2 regions of the Halomonas rhizosphaerae genome follow, and region 2 is predicted to be linked to the other one. Evidence: riboswitches for the same ligand, from Rfam matches in the RefSeq annotation. Region 2 holds a riboswitch; the other holds the start of a gene.
The links. A riboswitch is a leader RNA that binds a small molecule or an ion and turns the genes downstream of it on or off. The one in region 2 is predicted to bind thiamine pyrophosphate.

Region 1 (12,145 bases), on a different contig from region 2:
CCTCGGGCAGCACGATGCGCTTGCTGGCCTGCTGGGCCAGCTTGACCAGCTGGTGGCGAAAGGCGGCGGGGGAGAGCCGGCTCGGATAGCCGCGGCTGAGGTTCTCCTTCAGCCACGCCAGGTCGAGGTGGCCGGCAACGAAGCGGGTCACTTGTTCGGCCCGCTCCGGGTCGTCGATGGGGATATCGTTGGTCATGCGATCGAGGCGCTGAGCCGTGGCGAAGCTGTCGGAGTCCACCGCCATCACCGGCAGCCCGCTGCGCAGTGCCGGTCGGCAGAACTCGATCATGGCTTCATCCGGCAGCTCGTCGTGGGTCAGCAGGATGCCTGCCAGAGGCACGCCGTTCATGGTCGAGAGTGCCGCGGCGAGCAGGATGTCGTCGCGGTCGCCGGGAGTGACCAGCAGGCGGCCGGGGCGGAACACGTGCAGGGCGTGGGAGGCGCTGCGTGCACACAGGCTGGTGCCCAGCACGCGGCGGCTGGCGGCCTCGCCCTCGTGGAGGAAGCGCGCCTCCAGGGCACGGGCGACGTCCAGCACCCGGGGTGCCGAGAGGGCCGCATGCCAGGGCACGGCGCCGATCAGCTGGAAGCGCTCGCCGCCCAGGGCCGGCAGGTAGCGGCGCAGGCGGTCGACCAGTTGCTCGTCACGCTGGGCGGTGAGTTCGGGGGCCGCCAGGGGCGTGGGAGCATCGCCGTCCGGCAGCGGGCGCAGCCGCATCAGGATACAGCCCAGGGTGCGCGGCGAGTCGACGCCATCGAAGGCCTGGGCATGCATGTCGAGCCGTTCCGCCAGGTCCTGGGGGGCGCTCAGGTCACCATCGGCCACCAGGATGGTGCGCGCATTGAGGGCATGGGCCAGCTGGGCGTTGAGCCGGGTCGCATAGCTGCTGTGCTGGCTGGGTGCCAGTCCCTCGATCACCACCAGCTCGGGGGCCTCGCCCGCGTCCGGAGTGGCGACCCGGGCATGGCGCTCCACGGCCTCCTCCATCAGCTCGTCGCTGCGGTCCTCGCGCAGCAGGCGCTCCAGCCGTGCCTGGGGGAGCGGTGCCGGAGGCGCCAGGCCCAGGGTGCTGGCCGCCAGGGCACAGGAGCGGTCCGGCCCGTTGCCGTTGAGTTCGTCCTGTCGAAACGGCTTGAGAAAGCCGGCCTTGAGCCCGAGGGTATCCAGGGCGCGGATCAGGCCGAGGCAGGCCGAGGTCAGGCCCACGCCGCTGTCGGTTGGCACCAGCAGCAGGTTGCGGGGTTCGGGACGGTGATCAAGTGGCGTCATGGTGGCTCTCTTGCAGCAGCTGGCGGGTTTCTTCGGCAATGCGCCCCTCCTCGTCGGTGGGGATGACCCACAGCTCGGGACCACCCGCGTCGAGATCGATGCGACCCTCGTGGCCACCGAAGGTGACGGCGTTGGCCACGGCATCCAGCCGCAGGCCGAAGTGGGGCAGCTGTTCGATCACCCGGGCGCGCACGGCGCTGGCATTCTCGCCGATCCCCCCGGTGAAGGCGATGCCATCCAGGCGGGGCAGGCCGCAGGAGAGGGCCGCCAGCGACTTGGCAATGCGGTAGCAGAATACCTCGATGGCCAGCTCGGCGCCCGCGTGATGCTCGGCGGCGGCCTGCTCGAGGCGGCGCATGTCGTTGGAGAGGCCGGAGAGTCCCAGCAGGCCGCTCTCCTTGTTGAGCAGGGTGTCGATACGCGCGATCGACCAGCCCAGCTGACGGGCCAGGTGGGCATGCAGGCCCGGGTCCACGTCGCCGCTGCGGGTGCCCATCACCAGCCCCTCCAGCGGGGTGAGCCCCATGCTGGTGTCGACGCTGCGTCCCTGCCAGACCGCGCAGGTGGAGCAGCCGTTGCCCAGGTGGGCGATCAGCCAGCCGCCATGGGGGCGACCGCCGAGGGCATCGAGCCGGGCACTCACATAGGCGTGGCTGCTGCCATGGAAGCCGTAGCGGCGGATGCCGTGGTTGCGATAGAGCCCTTCCGGCAGCGCATAGCGGTAGGCACGAGGCGGCAGGGTCTGGTGGAAGGCCGTATCGAACACCGCCACCTGGGGCAGGTCGGGGAACAGCTCAAGCGTCGTCTTGACCCCCGTCAGGTTGGCCGGGTTGTGCAGCGGCGCTAGGGCCTCGGTGGCCTCGATGGCCCGCCTCACGCCGGCATCGATGCGGGTCGCGCGGGTGAAGCGCTCGCCGCCGTGGACGATGCGATGTCCTACCGCCACGGGATGCAGCCCCTCCAGGCGCTCATGGATGGCCGTCATGGCCTCGGCGTGGTCGGCGCCGTGCAGGGGGCATGAGAATTCCCGTCCGGCGCCGTCGACGCCCGTGAGGCGCGCATCCTCGCCGCCCAGGCGCTCGGCCAGGCCGGCCAGGCGAGGATGGTCTGGAGAGGCGGGAACGAGGGCATACTTGATGGACGAAGAGCCGCAGTTGATTACCAGTACCGGGTCGTTCATGGCGCGTCCTGTTCAGGGATGTCGGGGGCGCGGATGATGCGGCCAGGGTGTGCCTGGCAAACGGCTCCCGGGCAGGGCGAATCTATCATGTTGCAGTGCGGGATGCAGTGACCTGACGGCGCGCGTCCTGCCGTCTCCCTCTCCCATCGCAGGGCGCTGCGGAACATGTTGCACTTTGGTCGAGGCTGTACCAGAATGAAATCTGCGAAAGGAAACGCTGTTTCCTAACTGGGAGGCTCACCATGAAGACCATCACGATTTCCACCGTCTCCGCTGCCCTGCTGCTGGCCGGAGCCACCGCCCATGCCCAGGGCAGCCCGATGAACTATCAGCCGACCCCCTACATCGGTGGCGATGTCCTGTTCTGGGAGCTCGACCCGGAAGGGCGTGGCAACTTCGACAGCACCGGCCTGCGCCTGCGGGCTGGTGTGGCGTTCAACGACTACTTCGCCCTGGAAGGCCACCTCGGCACCGGCGGCTCGGATGGCAACGTTGAGCTGGATTACCTGGCCGGCGCCTATGCCAAGGGTATCCTGCCGATCGCTCCGGAATTCCGCCTCTACGGCCTGGCGGGCTTCACCGAGGTGGATGCTGACGTGGATGACGAGAGTGGCTTCTCCTACGGTGCTGGCGCCGAGTTCGACGTGACGCACAACCTCGCCGTGGGGGCCGACTACATGCGCTACCTGGACGAGTCGAACTACACCTTCGATGCCGCCAGTGTCGGGGTGACGTTCCGCTTCTGATCTCCCGGCGGCCCCACACCGCCATGCCATGAAATGAAAGGCGCCCTCGCCGGGAAACCGGCGAGGGCGCTCTGCTTGGCGGGGCCGTCGGCGGTCAGACCTCCGAGTAGAGCTCACCTCCCTTGCGGCGGAACTTCTCCGCCTGCTCCTCCATGCCCTTCATGACGGCTTCCTGGTCGCCGTCGAGGCCGTTATCCCTGGCATAGTCACGCACCTCCTGGCTGATCTTCATGGAGCAGAACTTGGGCCCGCACATGGAGCAGAAGTGGGCGACCTTGGCCGAGTCCTTGGGCAGGGTCTCGTCGTGGTACTCGCGGGCCGTGTCCGGGTCGAGGCCGAGGTTGAACTGGTCCTCCCAGCGGAACTCGAAGCGCGCCTTGGACAGGGCGTTGTCGCGACGTTGGGCGGCCGGGTGGCCCTTGGCGAGGTCGGCGGCGTGGGCGGCGATCTTGTAGGTGATGATGCCGGTCTTGACGTCGTCCTTGTTGGGCAGGCCGAGGTGCTCCTTGGGGGTCACGTAGCAGAGCATGGCGCAGCCGAACCAGCCGATCATCGCCGCGCCGATGCCCGAGGTGATGTGGTCGTAGCCCGGCGCGATGTCGGTGACCAGCGGGCCCAGGGTGTAGAAGGGCGCCTCGTCGCAGACCTCGAGCTGCTTGTCCATGTTCTCCTTGACCAGGTGCATGGGCACATGGCCGGGGCCCTCGATCATCACCTGCACGTCGTGCTTCCAGGCGATGTGGGTCAGCTCGCCGAGGGTCTCGAGCTCGGCCATCTGGGCCTCGTCGTTGGCGTCGGCCACCGAGCCGGGGCGCAGGCCATCACCCAGCGAGAAGGCGACATCGTACTGCTTGCAGATCTCGCAGATCTCCTCGAAGTGGGTGTAGAGGAAGCTCTCCCGGTGATGGAACAGGCACCACTTGGCCATGATCGAGCCGCCCCGCGAGACGATACCGGTCACGCGCTTGGCGGTCAGCGGCACATAGCGCAGCAGCACCCCGGCGTGGATGGTGAAGTAGTCCACGCCCTGCTCGGCCTGCTCGATCAGGGTGTCGCGGAATACCTCCCAGGTGAGGTCTTCGGCCACCCCATTGACCTTCTCCAGCGCCTGGTAGATGGGCACGGTGCCGATGGGCACCGGGGCGTTGCGGATGATCCACTCGCGGGTCTCGTGGATGTTCTGCCCGGTGGAGAGGTCCATGATGGTGTCGGCGCCCCAGCGGATGCCCCAGGTCATCTTGTCGACCTCCGCCTCGATGGAGGAGGTCACCGCCGAGTTGCCTAGGTTTCCGTTGATCTTCACCAGGAAGTTGCGGCCGATGATCATCGGCTCGGACTCGGGGTGGTTGATGTTGTTGGGGATGATGGCGCGGCCCACCGCCACTTCCTGGCGCACGAACTCCGAGGTGATCTCCTCCGGCAGCCGCGCACCGAAGCCCTGGCCCGGATGCTGCTGGCCGAGGATGCGCTCGACTTCCTCGGTTCCCAGGGCTTGGCGCCGCTGGTTCTCGCGAATGGCGATGAATTCCATCTCCGGGGTGATGATGCCCTGGCGCGCATAGTGCAGCTGGGTGACGTTCCTGCCTTCCTTGGCCCGCCGCGGGGTACGGGTCAGGTCGAAGCGCAGCGGGGCGAGCGTGGGATCGTTGGCACGGCGACGGCCGTACTCGGAGGTGGGGCCGTCGAGCCGTTCCGTATCGTCGCGCTGCTCGATCCAGGCGCGACGCAGCTCGGGCAAGCCGCGGCGCAGGTCGATCTCGGCGTCCGGGTCGGTGTAGGGGCCGGAGGTGTCGTAGACCAGCAGCGGAGGGTTCTCCTCGTCGGCCCCCGAGGTGCGGGTGGGCGACAGCGAGATCTCGCGGAAGGGCACGCGGATGTCCGGGCGCGAGCCCTCGACGTAGCGCTTGCGCGAGCCGGGCAACGGCCGGATAGCGGCCTCGTCGACGCGGGCGGTCTCGGCGAGAAAGTGGGCGGTCTTGCTCATGCGGTGTTCTCCCTTGGGTTTCATGGGGTTGTCAGGGAGGACAAGCTGGGGAGGACAGGGGCCGCCAGGCATGGAGCGCCGTGGCGGCGTGTCGCTTGATCCCTACGCTGGTCCTAGCCAGTTCAGGTTCAACGGGATCCATGCTCGGGTGCTGCATGATCTCAGCCGTCTTCAACGGCACCCCGTCAAGCGTGGTGGTCAACTACCCGGGCAAGACGTATCTTGCCCGCCGCGTTTGGCCTGACCAGAGCCAGCGCGGGTCTTTCCATAGGGCCAGCGATGGCACCAGGCCATCAGTCGGTGCGGTCCAGCCCCATCTGCCAGAAGTCGATCTCGAGTCGCGTGGCGTCGCGAAACACCTCCGACAGCTCCTGGAAGCGCCCCGGGGTGACCTCGGCCAGGCGCGCATCGAGCCACTCAAGCTCGGCGTGCATGGCATCCTGGAACTCGTCGCTTTCGTACATGCCGATCCAGGCGTCATAGGGATTGGCCTGGCCGCGCACGGTGGAGGGCCGGGTTGTGAGCCACCGGGCAATCTCGCCATAGCCCACCAGGCAAGGTGCCAATGCCACGTGCAGGTCGAGCAGGTCGCCGCGGTGGCCGGTGTCGAGCACGTAGCGGGTGTAGGCGAGTGTCGCGCGGGCCTCGGGCAGGGCGGCGAGGTCCTCCTCGGCGATGCCCCAGTCGCGGCAGTAGTCCACGTGCAGGCCGAGTTCCACGTCGAGGATCGCCTTGAGCCCCTCATGGGCCTGGCGCAGGTCGGCCAGGGTTCGACTCTTGTAGGCGGCCAGCGCATAGGCCCGGGCGAAGTGGATCAGGAAGAGGTAGTCCTGCTGCAGGTAGTGGCGAAAGGCGCCCTCGTCGAGGGTGGCGTCGCCCAGGCCGCGCACGAATGGGTGTTCGATATAGGCGCGCCAGTCGGCCTGGCAGGCGGCGGTGAGGTCACTGAAGCGGGAGCCCATCTTGCCTCCGGTAGCGGTGTCGATCCGGAGTCGGGCGAGGGGAGGGTGGCCATGGGGCTGCCGGAGAGGCACTGGCTCACCGCTTGATTCCTACGCCGGTACGAGCCGGATCAGGTTCCACGGGACCAGCGCTCGGGTGCTGTCCATTCCTGGAGAGACCCCTGCGCTATCTCAGCCGGATTCACCGGCACCCCGTCAAGCGAGTGAGTTAGTCTAGCAGGCTGGTCATGACTTGCCAGCCCGTCTATCTGTCGGGATCGGCTATTGCCTGATCGCCTCCAGTTCGAGGATCAGTTCCACTTCGTCGCCGACCATGCCGTTGTCGACCCCGTAGGTCATCCCCCAGTCGCTGCGGGCGATGGTGGTGCGTGCCGACAGTCCCAGGGTGTGCTGTCCGTGGCCGAAGGGGTACACGTCGGCCTTGTTGAGCGTGACGTCCAGGGTCAGGGGGCGGGTCTCGCCGAGCAGGGTCAGTTCGCCTTCCAGTGTGCCTTCGCTGTCACTGCGTGCCTCGAAGTCGGTCACCTCGAAGACGATCGTCGAGTAGCGGCGAGCGTCGAGGAAATCGTCGCTGCGCAGGTGGTTGTCACGCTCCTCGTGGTTGGTGAAGACGCTGTCGGTGGCGATCTCGACTCTCCCGGAGTGCAGTTCTCGAGTCTGCTCGTCATAGACGAATTCGCCCTGGCCTTCCAGGAACATGCCGAGCGTGTCCGCGTAGCCGACGTGTTCGGTCAGGAAGCCGATGGAGAAGTGCTCTGGATCTATCTCGTAGGTGCGTGGCTCGGCACTGGCCGGCTGCATCGAGAATGCGCCCAGCGCCAGGACGAGCCCTGTGGCGATGGGCAATGCGGGAGGGGAGATATGACTGAGGGGCAAAGGCATGAGGGTTTCCTTTCGATTCACGAGTGACTGCTGGCGCGACAGTCCTCCACCCGCCTTGCCGGGGCATGGCGATACAGCCAGCGGATATCGACGCCGAAGGACCAGATCAGGCCGGCCAGAGCGCTTCCGGCCAGCCAATTCGTGGTCGTGGCGCCGGCGACGGGCAGCAGGGCGATCATCAAGGCAGCAACCTGCCACACGCAGACGATCTTGCGGCGACGACTCTGCGGCAGGGTCGCGGTCAGCCAGGAGAGCTTGCGTCCGGCGATAACGAAAGCGTAGCGCATGGCGCCGATGGCCAACACCCAGGGGCCTGCCTTGTCGAGCAACAGCAATGCCAGGCACAGCAGCAGGATCAGGAAGGCATCGAGTTCCATGTCGAAGCGCGCCCCGAAGTCGCTCTGCGTGGATGTGCGGCGCGCGACCCAGCCATCCACACCATCCAGCAGCAGGACCAGCAGGGCCAGGGCGGCAAGGGGGACAGCGTCTCGGGCCAGCAGGTCGGGGTCGGCCAGGGTGCCGGCCAGCAGAGCAATCAGGGCCCCCCGCCACAGGGTGATGCGATTGGCCCAGCCCAGTCTTCGCCAGTGGGAGGGCGCCGAGGCCACGACGAGTCCGGCCATGATCAGGTAGGTGATCATCGCCAGGAGGGGTACCCGGAAGCTCGCCCCGACCCACGACCACAGCAGTGTCGTCGCGGCCAGCAGGATCAGGGCGCCGACGCCAAGGTCACGGACGATCGGGATGGCCGGCCCCCTGGCATGGTCGCGGGTCGATTGACAGTATTGCATTGTGCATTCCAATATTGGCGTATCATTATTGTAGAAGAATAGGCGTGCAGCCAACAGTGTTGTACGACTGGGCCGGTTGCATCGATGTCGCTCACGGCTTCGTTAGCGTCTGTTCATACCCCTGACGTCCCCACTACGGATGTTGCCATGCGACATGCTAGCGCTACCGCCTTCTGGACCCTGGCACCGGGCCAGGGAGCCCTGCGACAGGAACAGGTGTCCATGCCTGGCCCCGGCGAGGTGGCCGTTCGAGCCCTCTTCAGCGGCATCAGTCGCGGTACCGAATCGCTGGTCTTCGAGGGCAGGGTGCCGGAAAGCGAGTGGCAACGCATGCGTGCCCCCTTCCAACAGGGTGACTTCCCCGGGCCGGTCAAGTATGGCTATGTCAGCGTCGGCGTCGTCGAGGCCGGTGAGCCCTTGCTGCTCGGACGAGAGGTGTTCTGCCTGTACCCGCACCAGGACCGCTATGTGGTGCCGATGGACGCCGTGGCGCCGTTACCGGAAGGCCTGCCGGCAGCGCGGGCCGTGCTGGCGGCCAACATGGAGACGGCCATCAACGGGGTCTGGGACGCCGCTCCCGGCGTGGGAGACCGTATCACCGTGGTCGGCGCCGGTGTGATCGGGGCCCTGGTGGCCTGGCTCTGCGCGGCGATTCCCGGTACCCGGGTGTGCCTGGTGGACGTGTCGCCGCGGCGGGCCGAACTCGCCGACGCCCTGGGCGTCGATTTCTGCCTGGCCGATCAGGCGCCCGCCGACAATGACCTGGTGGTCAACGCCAGCGGCAATCCCGATGGGCTGCGTCTTGGCTTGACCCTGGCCGGCGACGAGGCCCGGGTGGTCGAGATGAGCTGGTACGGTGACCGCGAAGCGAGCCTGCCCCTGGGCGAGGCCTTCCACTCCCGGCGACTGCGCCTGGTCGCGAGCCAGGTCGGCCGCCTGCCCGTCGAACGCACTCCGCGTTGGGACCATCGCCGCCGCCTCGCGCTGGCCCTGGACCTCCTGCGCGCTCCCTGCCTCGACGTCTTGATCAGCGGCGAGAGCGATTTCCACGAGTTGCCCCTCCTGATGCCTCGGCTCGCCGCCGCCTCGGGCGAGGTGCTCTGCCACCGAATCCGCTACTAGCCCCTTTCCTGGATACGAGGATCTTGCCTCATGTACCGCTTGAACGTTCGTGACCATTTCATGATCGCCCACAGCTTCCGCGGCGACGTCTTCGGCCCCGCCCAGCGCACGCACGGTGCCACCTATGTGGTCGACGTGACCTTCCAGCGCCGCGAACTCGATGACGACGGCCTGGTCGTCGACATCGGCCTGGCCGGCGAGGCCCTCAAGAGGGTGCTCGCCGAGTTCAATTTTCAGAACCTCGACGAGGTGGAGGAGTTTCAGGGCCGTAACACCACCACCGAGTTCATGGCACGGGTGGTCTTCGAGCGACTCGCCACGGCCATACAGCTCGGTCACCTCGGCGAGGCCGCCATGGGGCTCGAGTCCCTCTGCGTAACCCTGCATGAATCGCATGTCGCCTGGGCCAGCTATGAGGGCGAGCTTTGATGTCTCGGGACGCGATGCCCGAGCTGACCCTGATCGTCGCCGGTGATCCCGACCAGTGGACCGGAGGCTATATCTACGATGCCCGCATGGTGGCGGAACTGCGCAGCCAGGCGTGGCGGGTCGAGGTGGTGGGGCTCGAGGGGCGTTTCCCGCTGGCCGATCGGCGGGCACGCCACAGCCTGGTACAGGTCCTGGCGAGGCTGCCCGACAATGCCCGCGTGGTCATCGATGGCCTGGCCATGGGCGGACTGCCCGAAGAGGTCGAGCGGCATGCCGAGCGTCTGCGGATCATCGCCCTCGTCCATCACCCCCTGGCCGACGAGACTGGACTCGACCCCGCCCAGCAGAGGGCGTTTCGCGACAGCGAGGCACGGGCGCTGGCCGCGGCCCGCCGGGTGGTTGTCACCAGCCACCACACCGCACGTGCCCTGCGGGATTACGGCGTCCCCGACGGCCGACTCCGGGTGGCCGAACCCGGCGTCGACAAGGCCTCCCTGGCCAGCGGAGCCCTGGACCATGAGGATGCGATGCGTCCCCGGCGGCTGCTCTGCGTGGCGACCCTGACGCCCCGCAAGGGGCTCGGCCTGCTGGTCGAGGCGCTGGCCGGCCTCACCGACCGCCCCTGGGTCTGCGAGATCGTCGGCAGTCACCGGCGTGACCCCGAGCACGCCGCCTCCCTGTTGGCCGAGGCGCAACGCCTTGGCCTTGCCGAACGGCTGTGCTTCGCCGGCGAGCGGGATGCCCATGGCCTGGCCGCGGCCTACCGCCAGGCCGATCTCTTCGTGTTGCCCTCCTTCTACGAGGGCTACGGCATGGTCGTGACCGAGGCGCTGGCCCGGGGGCTGCCGGTGATCACCACCACCGGCGGCGCCCTGGCCGATACCCTGCCGCCCGAGGCGGGCATCGCCGTGCCACCCGGCGATATCAGCGCCCTGCGTGCGGCGCTGTCGCGCTGGATGGACGATGCCGAGGTCAGGCGTCGCCTGCGTCGCGGTGCCTGTCAGGCCAGGAAGGGGCTGGCTGACTGGCAACAGGCGGGGCAACGCTTCATGGCCGCCCTGGACGCCATCCCCGAGGCGCCGATAGGCGCCGTGGGTCGCCCCGGGCGAGGGCTGCCGTCATGAGTGTTTCCACCTCCCATGATGTGTTCTCGGCGGAGTGGCTCGCGCTGCGTGAGGGGCTGGATGCCCGATCGCGCAGCCATCGTCTGACCGGGCTGGCCATGGAATGGCTGAACGCGCGTGCCGGCCCCCATGGCATCGTTGATCTGGGTAGCGGCAGCGGCAGCAACCTGCGCTTCCTGGCCTCACGCCTGCCTGGTCCCCAGCGCTGGCGACTGGTCGATCATGATGCCCAGCTGCTGACCCATGCCCTCCGGCTTGGAGCCCGGCTGCGCGACAGTGCGGGTACCCCGGTCGCCCTGGAGACCTCTTGCCGCGGCCTGTCCCCGGTCGATCGGGAGCTGCTCGCCGGTGCTGACCTGGTGGTCGCCTCGGCCCTGTTCGACCTGATGCCCCGGTCCTGGGTGGCGTCGCTGGTGGCCGCCTGTGCGGCCCATGGCCAGGCGCTGCTGCTCACCCTCAGCGTGGACGGCGACTGGGCCTTCCTGGACCGCCAGGGAGCGCGCGTCGAAGACGGCGAGGACATCGCCGTGCGGACCCTCTTCCAGGCCCATCAGTATCGCGACAAGGGCCTGGGGCCCGCGCTGGGCGGCGAGGCGCCCGCGGTGCTGGCCAGCACCCTGGCCGGCGCCGGTTTCCGGGTGGAGAGCGCCGCCACGCCCTGGCACCTGGTGGCGGGGGACGCCACGCAGCGATCTCTAGCCGAGGCGCTGGTCAGCGGCTGGCACGATGCGGCCATCGAGCAGACCCCGTCCCAGGCGACTCGCCTCGGCGCCTGGCGAGATCGCCGCCTGGCGGCCATCCTCGCCGGGGAACTGGGGGTGACGGTGGGGCATCGTGATCTCTTCGCCTGGCCGACGCCGTCGGTGGAGCGAACGTGACCCTGCGCCTGGTCCGAGCCTCGCGCCTGTGGCGGCCACTGGCCAGCCTGCTGCTGCTGGGCGGGCTCTGGGTCTGGCTCGAGCCGGGGGCAGTGCTCGATGCGGTCGGTCCCCTGGCGCCGGGCTGGATCCTGCTGGCCTTGGCCCTGACCCTGCCGCAGATGCTGCTCTCCGCCTGGCGCTGGCGGCTGACCGCGTGTCGTCTCGGTCTGTCGCTGGGCTGGCGGCGTGCGCTGCGGGAATACTACCTGGCGATGTTCCTCAACCAGGTGCTGCCCGGCGGGGTGGCGGGGGATGCCGCCCGGGCCTGGCGACACGCCCGGGCCAGCGGTCGGGGGGGCAGCGCCTGGCGGGCGGTGATCATCGAACGCGCCTCCGGCCAGTTGGCCCTGCTGCTGCTGACACTGCTGGTCGTGGCCATGTCGCCGATGTGGCAGGGGCTGCTCGGCGAGGCGCTGGCGAAGCTATCCTCGCCGGGCTGGCCTGTCGTCGCTGCGCTGCTGGTCGCGATGGGTGTGCCGATGGCGCGCCGTCTGCTGCGTCAGCCGCCGGTGGCTCTGGCCGGGCTGGGGGGAGACCTGCGTCGCAGCCTGCTGGCCTCCTCGGTCTGGCCACGACAGCTCGCCGGATCCCTGCTGGTGGTCTTGAGCTATGCTCTGGTGTTCTTCTGCGCGGCCCGGGCGATCGGGGTCACGCTCTCCCTGGGTACCCTGCTGGCGTTGGTGCCCCCGGTTCTGATGGCGATGCTGATCCCGCTTTCACTGGCGGGCTGGGGTC
Region 2 (12,145 bases):
GAGAGCAGCGGGGCGATCACCCAGGTGCCGAAGCCCTCGGTCACCCCCAGGCGGATCTGGCCGCTGATCTGGTGGTTCTTGTCGGTGAGGCTCTCGCCGGCCTCGAAGGCGTGGCGGGCCATCTCCTCGGCATGGGCGAGCAGCTGCTGGCCGGCCTCGGTGAGGTGGTAGCCGTGGGTGCTGCGCTCGAACAGCTGGGTGTTGAGCGCCTGCTCGAAGCGCCGGGTGCGCCGCGACAGGGTGGAGTGGTCGAGCCCCAGCCGGCGCGCGGCGTCGGTGAGCCGCTCGCTGCGCGCCACCTCGAGGAAGATCTGGATGTCCTGCCAGTCGAGCATGGAGGCCCTCGTTGGTCGCGGGTCGTGCCCGGGTTCTTGTGACCGGTTGTTGTGCATAGGTGCACAAACAATGTGCCCGAGTGCCCGTTGTCACGCCATCCGACGTCTGTATAGACTCGATGTCACCACGTTTCGTGTATACATACACACAAAGTCTAATGCCCCGGCCCGCCAGCGCGGCGCCGCACGATGGCCGACCACAACGACAAGCCAGGTCGCGGTCGGGGCAGGAACAGCCCAGAGGAGCATGCCACCATGTCCGTTCGCGAGATTCCCATGTACATCGACGGCCAGCCCGTCCAGTCCCAGAGCCAGGAGTGGCGCGACGTGGTCAACCCGGCCACCCAGGAAGTGGTGGCCCGGGTGCCGTTCTGCACCGCCGAGGAGGTAGAGACGGCCGTGGCCAGCGCCAAGGAGGCCTTCAAGACCTGGCGCAAGGTGCCGCTGGCCAAGCGCATGCGCATCATGCTCAAGCTGCAGGCGCTGATCCGCGACAACACCGACGAGCTGGCCGCGCTGATCACCGAGGAGCACGGCAAGACCCTGCCCGACGCCGCCGGCGAGGTGGGCCGCGGCCTCGAGGTGGTGGAGCACGCCTGCTCGATCACCAGCCTCCAGCTGGGTGAGCTGGCCGAGAACGCCGCCAGCGAGGTGGACGTCTACACCCTCAACCAGCCGCTGGGCGTGGGCGCCGGCATCACCGCCTTCAACTTCCCGATCATGCTGCCCTGCTTCATGTTCCCGCTGGCCATCGCCACCGGCAACACCTTCGTGCTCAAGCCCTCCGAGCAGGACCCGAGCTCCACCATGCGCCTGGTCGAGCTGGCCCACGAGGCGGGCATCCCGGCCGGGGTGCTCAACGTGGTCCACGGCGGCCCGGACGTGGCCAACCAGATCGCCGACCATAGCGACATCAAGGCGCTCTCCTTCATCGGCTCCACCCACGTGGGCTCGCTGCTCTACAACCGCGCCGCGGCCGCCGGCAAGCGCATGCAGTCGATGATGGGCGCCAAGAACCACTGCGTGATCATGCCCGACGCCAACCGCAGCCAGGCGATCAACAACCTGCTGGGTTCCGCCTATGGTGCCGCCGGTCAGCGCTGCATGGCCAACTCCGTGGTGGTGCTGGTGGGCGAGGCCCGCGCGTGGCTGGACGACATCGTCGAGGGCACCCGCAGCATGAAGGTGGGCCCCGGCACCCAGACCGACGCCGACCTCGGCCCGCTGGTCTCCCCCCAGGCCAAGGAGCGCGTGGAGCGGCTGATCACCGCCGGCGAGAAGGAGGGCGCGAAGCTGCTGGTGGACGGCCGCGGCTGCCAGGTGGAGGGCTACCCGAACGGCAACTTCGTCGGCCCGACCCTGTTCGCCGACGTGACTCCCGAGATGACCATCTATCGCGAGGAGGTCTTCGGCCCGGTGCTCTGCGTGGTGAGCGTCGACACCCTGGATGAGGCGATCGCCTTCATCAACGCCAACCCCAACGGCAACGGCACTTCCATCTTCACCAACTCCGGCTGGGTGGCGCGCCGCTTCGAGACCGACATCGACGTCGGCCAGGTGGGCATCAACGTGCCGATTCCGGTGCCGGTGGCCTACTTCAGCTTCACCGGCTCTCGCGGCTCCAAGCTCGGTGACCTGGGCCCCAACGGCAAGCAGGCCATCGCCTTCTGGACCCAGACCAAGACCGTGACCGCGCGCTGGTTCGAGCCGGAGAACGTCTCCAGCGGCATCAACAGCACCATCTCGCTGAGCTGATCCCGGCCCGCTGCGAGGCTGTCGGCGGCCCCGTCTCGAGAGAGGCGGGGCCGTACTTTTTTGTGGGAGCGCAATTTATTGCGCGATAGCAGTGATCTGAGCCGGTTATGACTACCTCTCAGCCTGTGGGCACTCGGGTTTCCGGCGGTTCGACGCCTCGACGAATGATGTTGCAGGCGCCCAGCGCCTGTCGGTTACTGCTACCCTGGACGGCATCGACAGGGCAGGGAAGATACACCATGGAACGGTTACCGGAAGGGCTCTACGAGCGGCTGCTCGATGAAGAACTAATGGCGCAGTTGGAAGCGCACCCAGAGCTTAAGCCGGTGCTTCGCTCTCTCGATGATGAGACCGCGCCCCATGCCTACTCCCAGTTTGTCGGCCAACTGCTTCACCGTGCTCTACGGATCGTGGACGCCCAGCAGCGGCTTCCTCTCCTGAACCGCATTATAGAGCTGGTGTCAGCCACCGACGGCCTCGACTATCTGACTCGCAAACGGCTGCTCAGCGCCGACAAGCCGATTCTTACTGAGATCGGGCATAGCCGCGAGCCGTTACCCCGCCCGAATACCCCGCTTTCTACGAGTGCACTACTCACCGGCTTGGGACATGACCCGCCATTGGAGCATGAGCTGCGGGCCGAGATGGCGACGGCAGATAGCGTCGATGTCCTGATCTCGTTCATTAAGTGGTCCGGTCTGCGGCTTTTGATGCCCGCCTTCGAGCGCTTGGCCGAGAGAGGCGTGCCAGTTCGCCTGATCTCCACCAGCTATATGGGCGCGAGCGACCCTACGGCATTGGAGTGGCTGACCCAACAGCCCAATGTCAGCGTGCGCGTCTCCTACGATACCGGTGGTACCCGCCTTCACGCCAAGGCCTACCATTTCTGGCGGAATAGTGGCTTTTCCACCGCCTATATTGGCTCGGCGAACATGTCCCACTCGGCAATGACCCAAGGTCTGGAATGGACCGTCAAGGTCACCGCTCAGGACATGTCACATATCCTCGAACGTTTCGAGGCGGAGTTCTCGGCCTATTGGGAGAGCGATGAGTTCGAGCCCTACACTCAGGCGGACTTTATCCGCTTTCGACAAGCGATCGCGGCGCACAAGGATCGTGACCGCCGAGGGATGACCTTCTTCGCCGAGATTACGCCGCGGCCGTTCCAACTACGAATCCTGGAAGCGATCGATGCCGCGCGTCAGCGCGGTTCCTACCGCAATTTGGTCGTGGCGGCCACCGGTACCGGAAAGACCGTGATCTCATCACTGGACTATCGACGGATCTGTGAGCGCGAGGGTCGTCAGGTACCGCTGCTGTTCGTCGCCCATCGCAAGGAGATCTTGGAGCAGGCCCAGGCCTGCTACCGCACCGTGCTTCGTGATCAGAACTTCGGCGAACTCTGGGTGGGCGGGCATTCGCCGACGGAGCACCGTCACCTGTTTGCCTCGGTGCAAACGCTGAATGGACAACGGCCTTGGGAATCCCTTGGAACAGACCACTTTCACTATGTGGTGATTGATGAGGCGCATCATGAGACTGCTAGCAGCTATCGGGCGCTACTCGAGGAGCTAAAACCTGCCGTGTTGCTGGGGCTGACGGCCACGCCCGAGCGCATGGACGGCACCAGTATTCTTCCGGATTTCGATGGCGACTTCGCCGCGGAAATTCGCCTGCCCGAGGCGCTTGAAGAAAAGCTGCTGTGTCCCTTCCACTACTTCGGGGTCAGCGATAGCGTAGACCTCAGCGACGACAGCCTGTGGCGCAATGGACGCTATGATGCCCGCCAGATTGAGAATCTACTGACCGGCGATGATTTTCGTGCTCGACAACGGGTGGATACCGTCCGACAGGCACTTGAGCGTTACCAGCCTGACCTGACCGGCGTGCGGGCGGTGGGATTCTGTGTCGGGGTGCGCCATGCCGAGTATATGGCTGAGTGCTTCAACAGGTTGGGCGATGACTATCGGGCCGCCGTTCTAGTCGGTGACACTCCGGCAGAGATTCGCGCTGAGCGGCTTCGTGAGTTCCGCGAGGGCAGCTTACCGTTTCTGTTTACTGTCGATGTGCTAAGTGAAGGGGTGGATGTTCCGGATATCAACTTGGTGATGTTTCTACGCCCCACCGAGAGCCTGACGGTATTTCTGCAGCAGCTGGGGCGCGGACTGCGTCACGCGCCAGGTAAGGAGTGTCTGACTGTCTTGGACTTTGTGGGCCAAACTCACCGGCGTTATCGGTTGGATACCAAGTTCACTGCATTGCTTTCCGGCCAGCGGCAGCGACTTGACCGAGAGGTAGAGGCCGAGTTCCCCAGCCTGCCCCCTGGCTGCAGTATTCAGCTTGAACGGGTCGCTCGGGAGCGAGTTCTAAGCAAGATTCGCGCGGTGCTCAGTGACTTAAATCAGTTTATCCCCGAGACCCTGCGCACTTGGCCGGAGGAAGTAGGGCAGCCACTGACGTTTGGGCGTTTCCTGGAGGTGACGGGACTGTCACCGGTACAGGTGCTGTCGCGCAGGAGTTGGTCGGAGTGGAAGGCGATAGCCGACCGCAACCCACTCCCTGCCGACCCGGACCTCGATCAGGCCCGCAAGGCGCTACCGCGTATCGCTTTGCGTAGCGATCCAGTGCTCTTGAGAGCCCTCGAGGACATTGGCGGTCAAGACGGGACGGTTCAGGAGGCGTTGGGTCGCTACGACGTGGCTCAGCAAACGGCGTTGCACTATCTGCTGTGGGCCCGGAAGGGCGGGCTGGTCGGCGTGGATAGTCTCGAGCAGTCGCTGCAGAAGTGGCGCGCTAACCCCAGTGTGGCGGCCGATGCCGTGGAGATTGCCGCCTGGCGGCGTGGCCATCTGCGAGTACCGCTGCAACCCCTGAATGATTTGCCGTTCGACTGCGGGCTACTACTGCATGGTGTTTATGGCACCGCCGAAATTAAGGCGGCTCTGGGATTGGCCAGCCTTGAGAAACCGGGCGCCACCGGGGTGGGCGTCATCCACGCCAAGGACATTCGTGCCTATATCCACTTGGTCACCTTCCAGAAGGACGAGGGAGACTTCTCTCCTACCACGCGTTATCGCGACTATCCCATCAGCCGAAGACTGTTGCACTGGGAGAGCCAGTCAACCGTCACTCAGGAGAGCCCGACGGGGCAGAACTATCTCCATTTCGAAGAGCGTGGCTATACGATCCTCTTCTTCGCTCGCCTGACCAAGCGGATCGAGGGAGAGACGGCACCGTTTATCTTCTTGGGACCGGCCAAGGCGCTGAAAGGCTATCAAGGAGATCGTCCCATCGCCATGACCTGGGAACTGGAGTATCCGATGCCCGCGGAGCTATTCGAGGATGCGAGGCCGGCATAGCGACAGGGTAGCCAAAGCGGAATACCGGAGGAGGTTCGACCTTTGCCGGCATGTTGACGTTGACGTTAACTGATAACTTGGTGGCATTGCCAACAACCACAACGCCTGGAGCCTCCATGTCCGCGCCGATCAGCCGCTTCTCCGTCCCCGAATCGATCCACGACCTGCCCGATGATGTCCGCGATGCCATGCTGACGGTACAGGAGAAAGCCGGCTTCGTGCCCAATGTTTTCCTGATGCTGGCTCACCGACCGGCCGAGTTTCGCGCCTTCTTCGCCTACCACGATGCCCTGATGGAGCGCGAGTCCGACACGCTCACCAAGGCGGAGAAGGAGATGATCGTGGTGGCCACCAGCGCCCGCAACCGCTGCCTCTACTGCGTGGTGGCCCACGGCGCCCTGGTGCGGATCTACAGCAAGGACCCGCTGCTCGCCGACCAGGTGGCGATCAATCATCGCACCGCGCCGATCAGCGAGCGCCATCGCACTATGCTGGACTTCGCCCTCTACTGCGGCCTGGAGGTGGGAGAGCTCACCGACGAGTGGGAGGCCCGCCTGAAAACGGCCGGGTTCACCCACGATGATATCTGGGACATCGGCGCCATCGCCGCCTTCTTCGGCCTCTCCAACCGTCTGGTCACCCTGACCGGCACACCTCCGAACGAGGAGTTCTACCTGATGGGGAGGGTGCCGCGGGAGAAGTGATGAATACCGCCAGTTAGGTTAGGATTGACTTTGACCTACCAAGTGGTAGGTCCCACAATCCATTCACTTGTCGCCAGGGGAGTCTCGACGCCGAGAGTGTCGGCCGGGGCTGAGAGAGCGCATGGCGCTGACCCTGGAACCTGATCCGGTTCATACCGGCGGAGGAAGTGCGACATGCCCTACCTGACGTCTGCCGTGCTCGGCGCGGCGCTGCTCTGCTTTGCCTTCCTGGGCCTCAGGGCCCGCCGGGCCGATGGCCCCCTCGACGACTATGTTACCGCGCGCAACTCCCAGGGGGCCCAGTCGCTGGGCCTCTCCTTCCTGGCCTCCGGGATGGGGGCCTGGATCCTCTTCGCGCCCCCCGAGATCGGGGCCTTCGTCGGCCCGATGGCGCTGGCCGGCTATGCCATCGGCTCGGCGCTGCCGTTCATCGTGCTCGGGCTCTACGGCCCGGCGATCCGCCGCCACCTGCCCGAGGGGCGCAGCATCGGCGAGTTCGCCGAGGCCTGCTATGGCGTCGGGGTGCGGCGCTGGGTGTCGCTGGTCTCAGTCCTCTACATGGCCTGCTTCCTGGCCGCGGAGTTGACGGCCATCGGTGCCATCACCGCACTGCTCTCCGACGTGCCGCCGGCGCTGGTGGTGATCGGCGTGGCGGTCTCCACGCTGCTCTACACGGCGGTGGGCGGCCTGCGGGCGAGCCTCGCCACCGACCGCTGGCAGGCCTGGCTGCTGATCGCGCTGCTGGCCCTGGTCGGTGGCGTGGCGCTGATGCGCCTGCCCGAGATGCCGGTGGACGCCGCGCTGCCGTCGATCCCCGCCGGCAGCGCGCTCGCCGTGGCGCTGACCCTGGTGATCGCGGTGACCGCGGCCAACCTCTTCCACCAGGGCTACTGGCAGCGGGTGTGGGCGGCGCGCGACGATCGCGCCCTGGGCCGCGGGGCCTGGCTGGGCGGCGGCGTCACCGTGCTGGTGGTGATGGCGGTGGGCGGCCTCGGCATGCTGGCCGCCATGGCCGGCGTGGCGCTGGGCGAGCCGCCGATCCCCTTCTTCGCGCTGCTCGCGGAGGCGCCGGGCTGGCTGGCCCTGCCGGCGCTGGTGCTGGCGGTCACCCTGGTCGCCTCCAGCGTGGATACCCTTCAGAACGGCCTCGCCTCGCTGGTGGTGGCGGGCTCCGGTCGGCGCGGGCTCTCCATCGGCGCGGCACGGATGGTCACGGTGGCGCTGATGGTGCCGGTGGTGGTCGTGGCGCTGCAGGGGCTCTCGGTGCTGCGGCTGTTCCTGATCGCCGACCTGCTCTGTGCGGCTATCGTGGTGCCGGTGCTGCTGGGGCTCTGGTCGCGGATGAGCGCCACGGCCGCGGTGGCCGGCGGCGTGGCGGGCATGCTCGGCGCCATCCTGCCGGGCTGGGTCGCCCAGGGCAGCCCCGCGGCGGGCGTGCTGGCGGCGAGTTTCCCCGGCAGCATCCCGACCCTGCCGCCGTTCCTGGGCGCGCTTCTCGCCTCCACCCTGGTCAGCCTGCTGATCGCGTGGCTCCGGCCGGCGGGGAAGGCGCGTCCGGCTTGAGACGTTGCCAGTTCGGCGGAGGGCGGCCACGCTGAGGGGGTCCATCCGTGTTCGCGAGGAATCGCGCCATGCAGGTCTGCTCACCGGTGCGCCCCGGGGTGCTTCTCCTGCTCGGGCTGCTGGCGGGCTGTGCTGCCAGTCCCGACTGGCGCTCGGATGTTGTCGACCGCGACCCGCGGGACGCCCGCTGCCTGGAGCGGCTGGCCGCCTTCGATGCGGCGGTGGCAGAGGCCGGGGTGACCGATGCCGGGGCGGCCCGGGTGGCCGGCTTCCCCTACCTGCGTACCGACCGTCTGCTCGCGAGCCTGGGTGACGAACTGGACACCGACGCGGCCTTCGCCGACTGGGTGACCCGGATGCGCGGGCTGGATGCCGAGGCGCGCGCCATCGAGGCCGCTAACCTGCCGGCTGCCGGACGGGACCCACTCCCGACCGGCGCCGAGCCGACCGAGGCCGTCCATGCCTGCGCAGAGCGCCTGATGCAGCGTGAGCTGCTGGCCGGGGTGGGAAGCGGGCCGGCCCGCGAGCGGTTGCGGGCGGCGGTCGAGGCTCCCGACCACTACCGGACCTGGCGCCGGGCGCTGGGGCTCTATCCCCTGACCCGCCTCGGCCTGGCCATCGGCTACAACCGCTGGAAGGCAGGCCACCTGGACACCTTCGAGGCCTCCTTCGCGACGATGCCGGCCGAGGCTCCCCTGGTCCGCTATGCGCCGCCCAGCGGCCAGCCTCGGGATGCCGACGCCGCCGCTCGGTGGCTTCGCGAGGCGCCGCGCAGCCCGCTCGGCTTCGTCGAGCTCGAGCGCGAGGCGCTGCTGCGCCTGGCGGCGTACCATGCCCCGGTGTTTCTCGTCGAGACCCGGAGTCACGACGACCGTTTCGGCGCCCCTTACTGGTTCGCCGGCCCCGAAGGACCGCTACCGCGGGTGGACACCACCCGTCCGGTGGCCGACGTGCGGCTGAGCCATACCCGCTTCGAGGGCGAGCTGTTGCCGCAGCTGGTCTATACCCTGTGGTTCCCGGCTCGCTCCAGGCAGGGCGCGCTGGACCTGCTCGGCGGGCGCCTCGACGGCCTGGTGTGGCGGGTCACCCTCGACGAGCGGGGGCGGCCGTTGATCCACGACAGCATCCATCCCTGTGGCTGCTACCACCTCTTCTTTCCCGTGCCGCCCCTCGAGCGTGTCGAGGTGGCCGCGGACGCGGACCTGCGCGAGGCGCCGCTGACGCCCAGCGAGGCACCACGCCTGGTGGCGGGACAGCGGCTGGCGGTGCGCCTCGCCGCGGTCAGCCATTATGTGGAGAACCTCGGCCTTGCGGATTCCCACATCGGCGTGGCCGAGACGCGCCGCTACGCGCTCAAGGCGGCGTCGGCGCCACCCGACCATGGCCGGCGCTCCCTGGCGCTGCCCGGTGGCGGACGCCGCAGCCTCTATGGCCCCGATGGCCTGGTGCCGCATACCGAGCGCCTCGAGCGCTTCCTGCTGTGGCCATCGGGCATCCTGAGCCCCGGCGCCATGCGTCAGTGGGGGACCCATGCCACGGTTTTCGTCGGCCGGCGCCACTTCGACGACCCCCGGCTGTTCGAGGCAGCCTTCGAGCGGCCGGCCTCCGCTCTCGCAGCGACACGCCAAGATGCCGTACCCTGACGACCACCCTCGGGGGGAACCCCCGACACCGCAAGAGGACGCCCGACCATGAGTGACACACCTGACGATCGCCGCCGCCGCCATTCCGCCGAGGTAGTGGACGGGGTCGGCAAGTCCGCCAGCCGCGCCATGCTGCGAGCGGTGGGCTTCACCGACGAGGACTTCGCCAAGCCCCAGGTGGGCATCGCCTCCACCTGGAGCAACCTCACGCCCTGCAACAGCCATATCGACGAGCTGGCCCGCCGGGCCAGCGACGGGGCCGACGGGGCCGGCGGCAAGGGGGTGATCTTCAACACCATCACCATCTCCGATGGCATCGCCAACGGCACCGAGGGCATGAAGTACTCGCTGGTGTCGCGGGAGGTGATCGCCGACTCCATCGAGACGGTGGCCGGCTGCGAGGGCTTCGACGGCCTGGTGGCCATCGGCGGCTGCGACAAGAACATGCCGGGCTGCCTGATGGGGCTGGCGCGGCTCGACCGGCCGAGCGTCTTCGTCTACGGCGGGACCATCCTGCCGGGCACCGGGCATACCGACATCGTCTCGGTGTTCGAGGCCATGGGCGCCTACAGCCGCGGCGACATGGACCTGATCGAGGTGAAGCAGATCGAGGAGACGGCCATCCCCGGCCCCGGCTCCTGCGGCGGCATGTACACCGCCAACACCATGGCCTCGGCCATCGAGGCGCTGGGCATGAGCCTGCCCGGCAGCTCGGCGCAGAATGCGGTGTCACGCGAGAAACGCGCCGACTGCGAGGCAGCCGGCGCGGCGGTGCTCGAGCTGCTCGAGCGCGACATCAAGCCCTCCGACATCATGACCCGCCAGGCCTTCGAGAACGCCATCACCGTGGTGATCGCCCTGGGTGGTTCCACCAACGCGGTGCTGCACCTGATCGCCATGGCCAGCACCATCGGGGTGGAGCTGTCGCTCGCCGACTTCACCGAGATCGGCCGGCGCGTGCCGGTGGTCGCCGACCTGCGCCCCAGCGGCCGCTACATGATGAGCGAGCTGGTGGCGATCGGCGGCATCCAGCCGCTGATGAAGACCCTGCTCGACGCCGGCCTGCTCAACGGCGATTGCCTGACGGTGACCGGTCGCACGCTGGCCGAGAACCTGGCCGATGTCGCCCCCTATCCCGATGACCAGCAGATCATCGCCCCGCTGGACCGCCCGGTGAAGGCCGAGAGCCACCTGCGCATCCTGCACGGCAACCTGGCGCCGGAAGGGGCGGTGGCCAAGATCACCGGCAAGGAGGGCACGCGCTTCTCCGGCTCGGCGCGGGTGTTCGGCTCCGAGGAGGAGGCCCAGGCACGCATCAACGACGGCACCGTGGTGGCCGGCGACGTGGTGGTGATCCGCTACGAGGGGCCCAGGGGCGGGCCCGGCATGCGCGAGATGCTCACCCCGACCTCGGCAATCATGGGCCGGGGGCTGGGCAGCGAGGTGGCGCTGATCACCGACGGGCGCTTCTCCGGCGGCAGCCACGGCTTCGTGGTGGGCCACGTGACGCCCGAGGCCTTCGACGGCGGCCCCCTGGCGCTGGTGGAGGATGGCGACCTGATCACCATCGACGCCGAGGTCGACACCATCGACGTCGACCTCTCCGACGAGGAACTGATCCGCCGCCGCGCCGCCTGGCGCCAGCCGGCGCCGCGCTACACGCGCGGGGTGCTGTCGAAGTACGCGCGCACGGTGAGCTCGGCCTCCACCGGGGCGGTGACCGACCTGCCGGAGTAGCCGGCAACCGCCTTCCCCCGCCTCCCGGCCGGCTGCCTGTATCGCCCGGCCGACGGGAGACGACCTGCTCCGCGGGCAAGTCATGCCTCCCCGCGGAGTCCCGTCCATCAGCGTGGTCATCCGCCCCGGTGACTCGCTGCTTTGCCCGGTGGCAAGGAGCTTCGTCATGTCTGCCCCGCCCTTGGCGTGCATTCCGAGACCGGCACCCTGAGGCAGGTGATCGTCTGCCGTCCCGGCCTGGCCCATCGGCGGCTGACGCCCTCCAACTGCGATGCCCTGCTGTTCGACGACGTCTTCTGGGTCAAGCAGGCCCAGAAGGATCATGACGTCTTTGCCGGAGTGATGCGGGCCAGGGGCGTGGAGGTGCTCGACGTCAATGACCTGCTGGCCGAGACCCTCGATATCAAGGAAGCCCGCGCCTGGGTGCTGGACCACCGGATCACCTGGAACCACATCGGGGTGGGCATGGTGTCGGAGCTGCGCGCCTGGCTAGACGAGCTGCCGAGCGAGGCCCTGGCCGGGTTCCTGATCGGCGGGCTGGGGGTGAGGGACCTGCCGTTCGAGCCGGTGGGGCTGTTCGGCAACCATCTGGGGCATTCCGGTTTCGTGCTGCCGCCCCTGCCCAACTTCCTGTTCACCCGCGACTGCAGCGCCTGGATTCATGGCGGCGTCACCCTCAATCCCATGCACTGGGCCGCCCGCCAGCCCGAAACCCTGGTGATGGCGGCCATCTATCGCTTTCACCCGGCCTTCGCCGGCCGGGTGAAGGTGCACTGGGGGGATCCCCTGGCCGACCACGGCCTCGCCACCCTCGAGGGCGGTGACATCATGCCGGTGGGGAACGGCACGGTCCTGGTGGGCATGGGCGAGCGCTCCTCGCCCCAGGCCATCGGCCAGCTGGCGAAGGCACTGTTCGACGATGACAGCGTGACCCGGGTAGTGGCCTGCCAGCTCCCGAGGTCCCGCTCGGCCATGCACCTGGATACCGTCTTCACCTTCTGTGGCGGCAACGTGGTGACCGCCTTCAAGGAGGTCGCTGAGGCGGTGGT

Region 1: linked by a shared signal. The riboswitch ahead of tenA (thiaminase II) and the one ahead of QLQ86_RS11035 (SLC5/6 family protein) in region 2 are both predicted to bind thiamine pyrophosphate.

The regions. Positions count from the first base shown of each region.
Region 1 is NZ_JASCQQ010000039.1:297,963-310,107, reverse strand. It holds gene pta (phosphate acetyltransferase) at 1-1,270, opposite strand, end outside; gene QLQ86_RS20010 (acetate/propionate family kinase) at 1,257-2,450, opposite strand; gene QLQ86_RS20005 (porin family protein) at 2,693-3,196, shown strand; gene thiC (phosphomethylpyrimidine synthase ThiC) at 3,291-5,180, opposite strand; TPP riboswitch at 5,263-5,375, opposite strand; gene tenA (thiaminase II) at 5,474-6,142, opposite strand; TPP riboswitch at 6,213-6,347, opposite strand; gene QLQ86_RS19990 (YceI family protein) at 6,404-7,024, opposite strand; gene QLQ86_RS19985 (CDP-alcohol phosphatidyltransferase family protein) at 7,042-7,815, opposite strand; gene QLQ86_RS19980 (zinc-dependent alcohol dehydrogenase) at 7,963-8,937, shown strand; gene QLQ86_RS19975 (6-pyruvoyl trahydropterin synthase family protein) at 8,968-9,366, shown strand; gene QLQ86_RS19970 (glycosyltransferase family 4 protein) at 9,366-10,490, shown strand; gene QLQ86_RS19965 (class I SAM-dependent methyltransferase) at 10,487-11,368, shown strand; partial or broken gene QLQ86_RS19960 (lysylphosphatidylglycerol synthase transmembrane domain-containing protein) at 11,365-12,145, shown strand, end outside.
Region 2 is NZ_JASCQQ010000026.1:121,106-133,250, reverse strand. It holds gene QLQ86_RS11055 (LysR family transcriptional regulator) at 1-335, opposite strand, end outside; gene QLQ86_RS11050 (CoA-acylating methylmalonate-semialdehyde dehydrogenase) at 591-2,090, shown strand; gene QLQ86_RS11045 (DUF3427 domain-containing protein) at 2,330-5,449, shown strand; gene QLQ86_RS11040 (peroxidase-related enzyme) at 5,566-6,153, shown strand; TPP riboswitch at 6,219-6,338, shown strand; gene QLQ86_RS11035 (SLC5/6 family protein) at 6,328-7,716, shown strand; gene QLQ86_RS11030 (hypothetical protein) at 7,785-9,359, shown strand; gene ilvD (dihydroxy-acid dehydratase) at 9,408-11,096, shown strand; gene QLQ86_RS11020 (arginine deiminase) at 11,238-12,145, shown strand, end outside.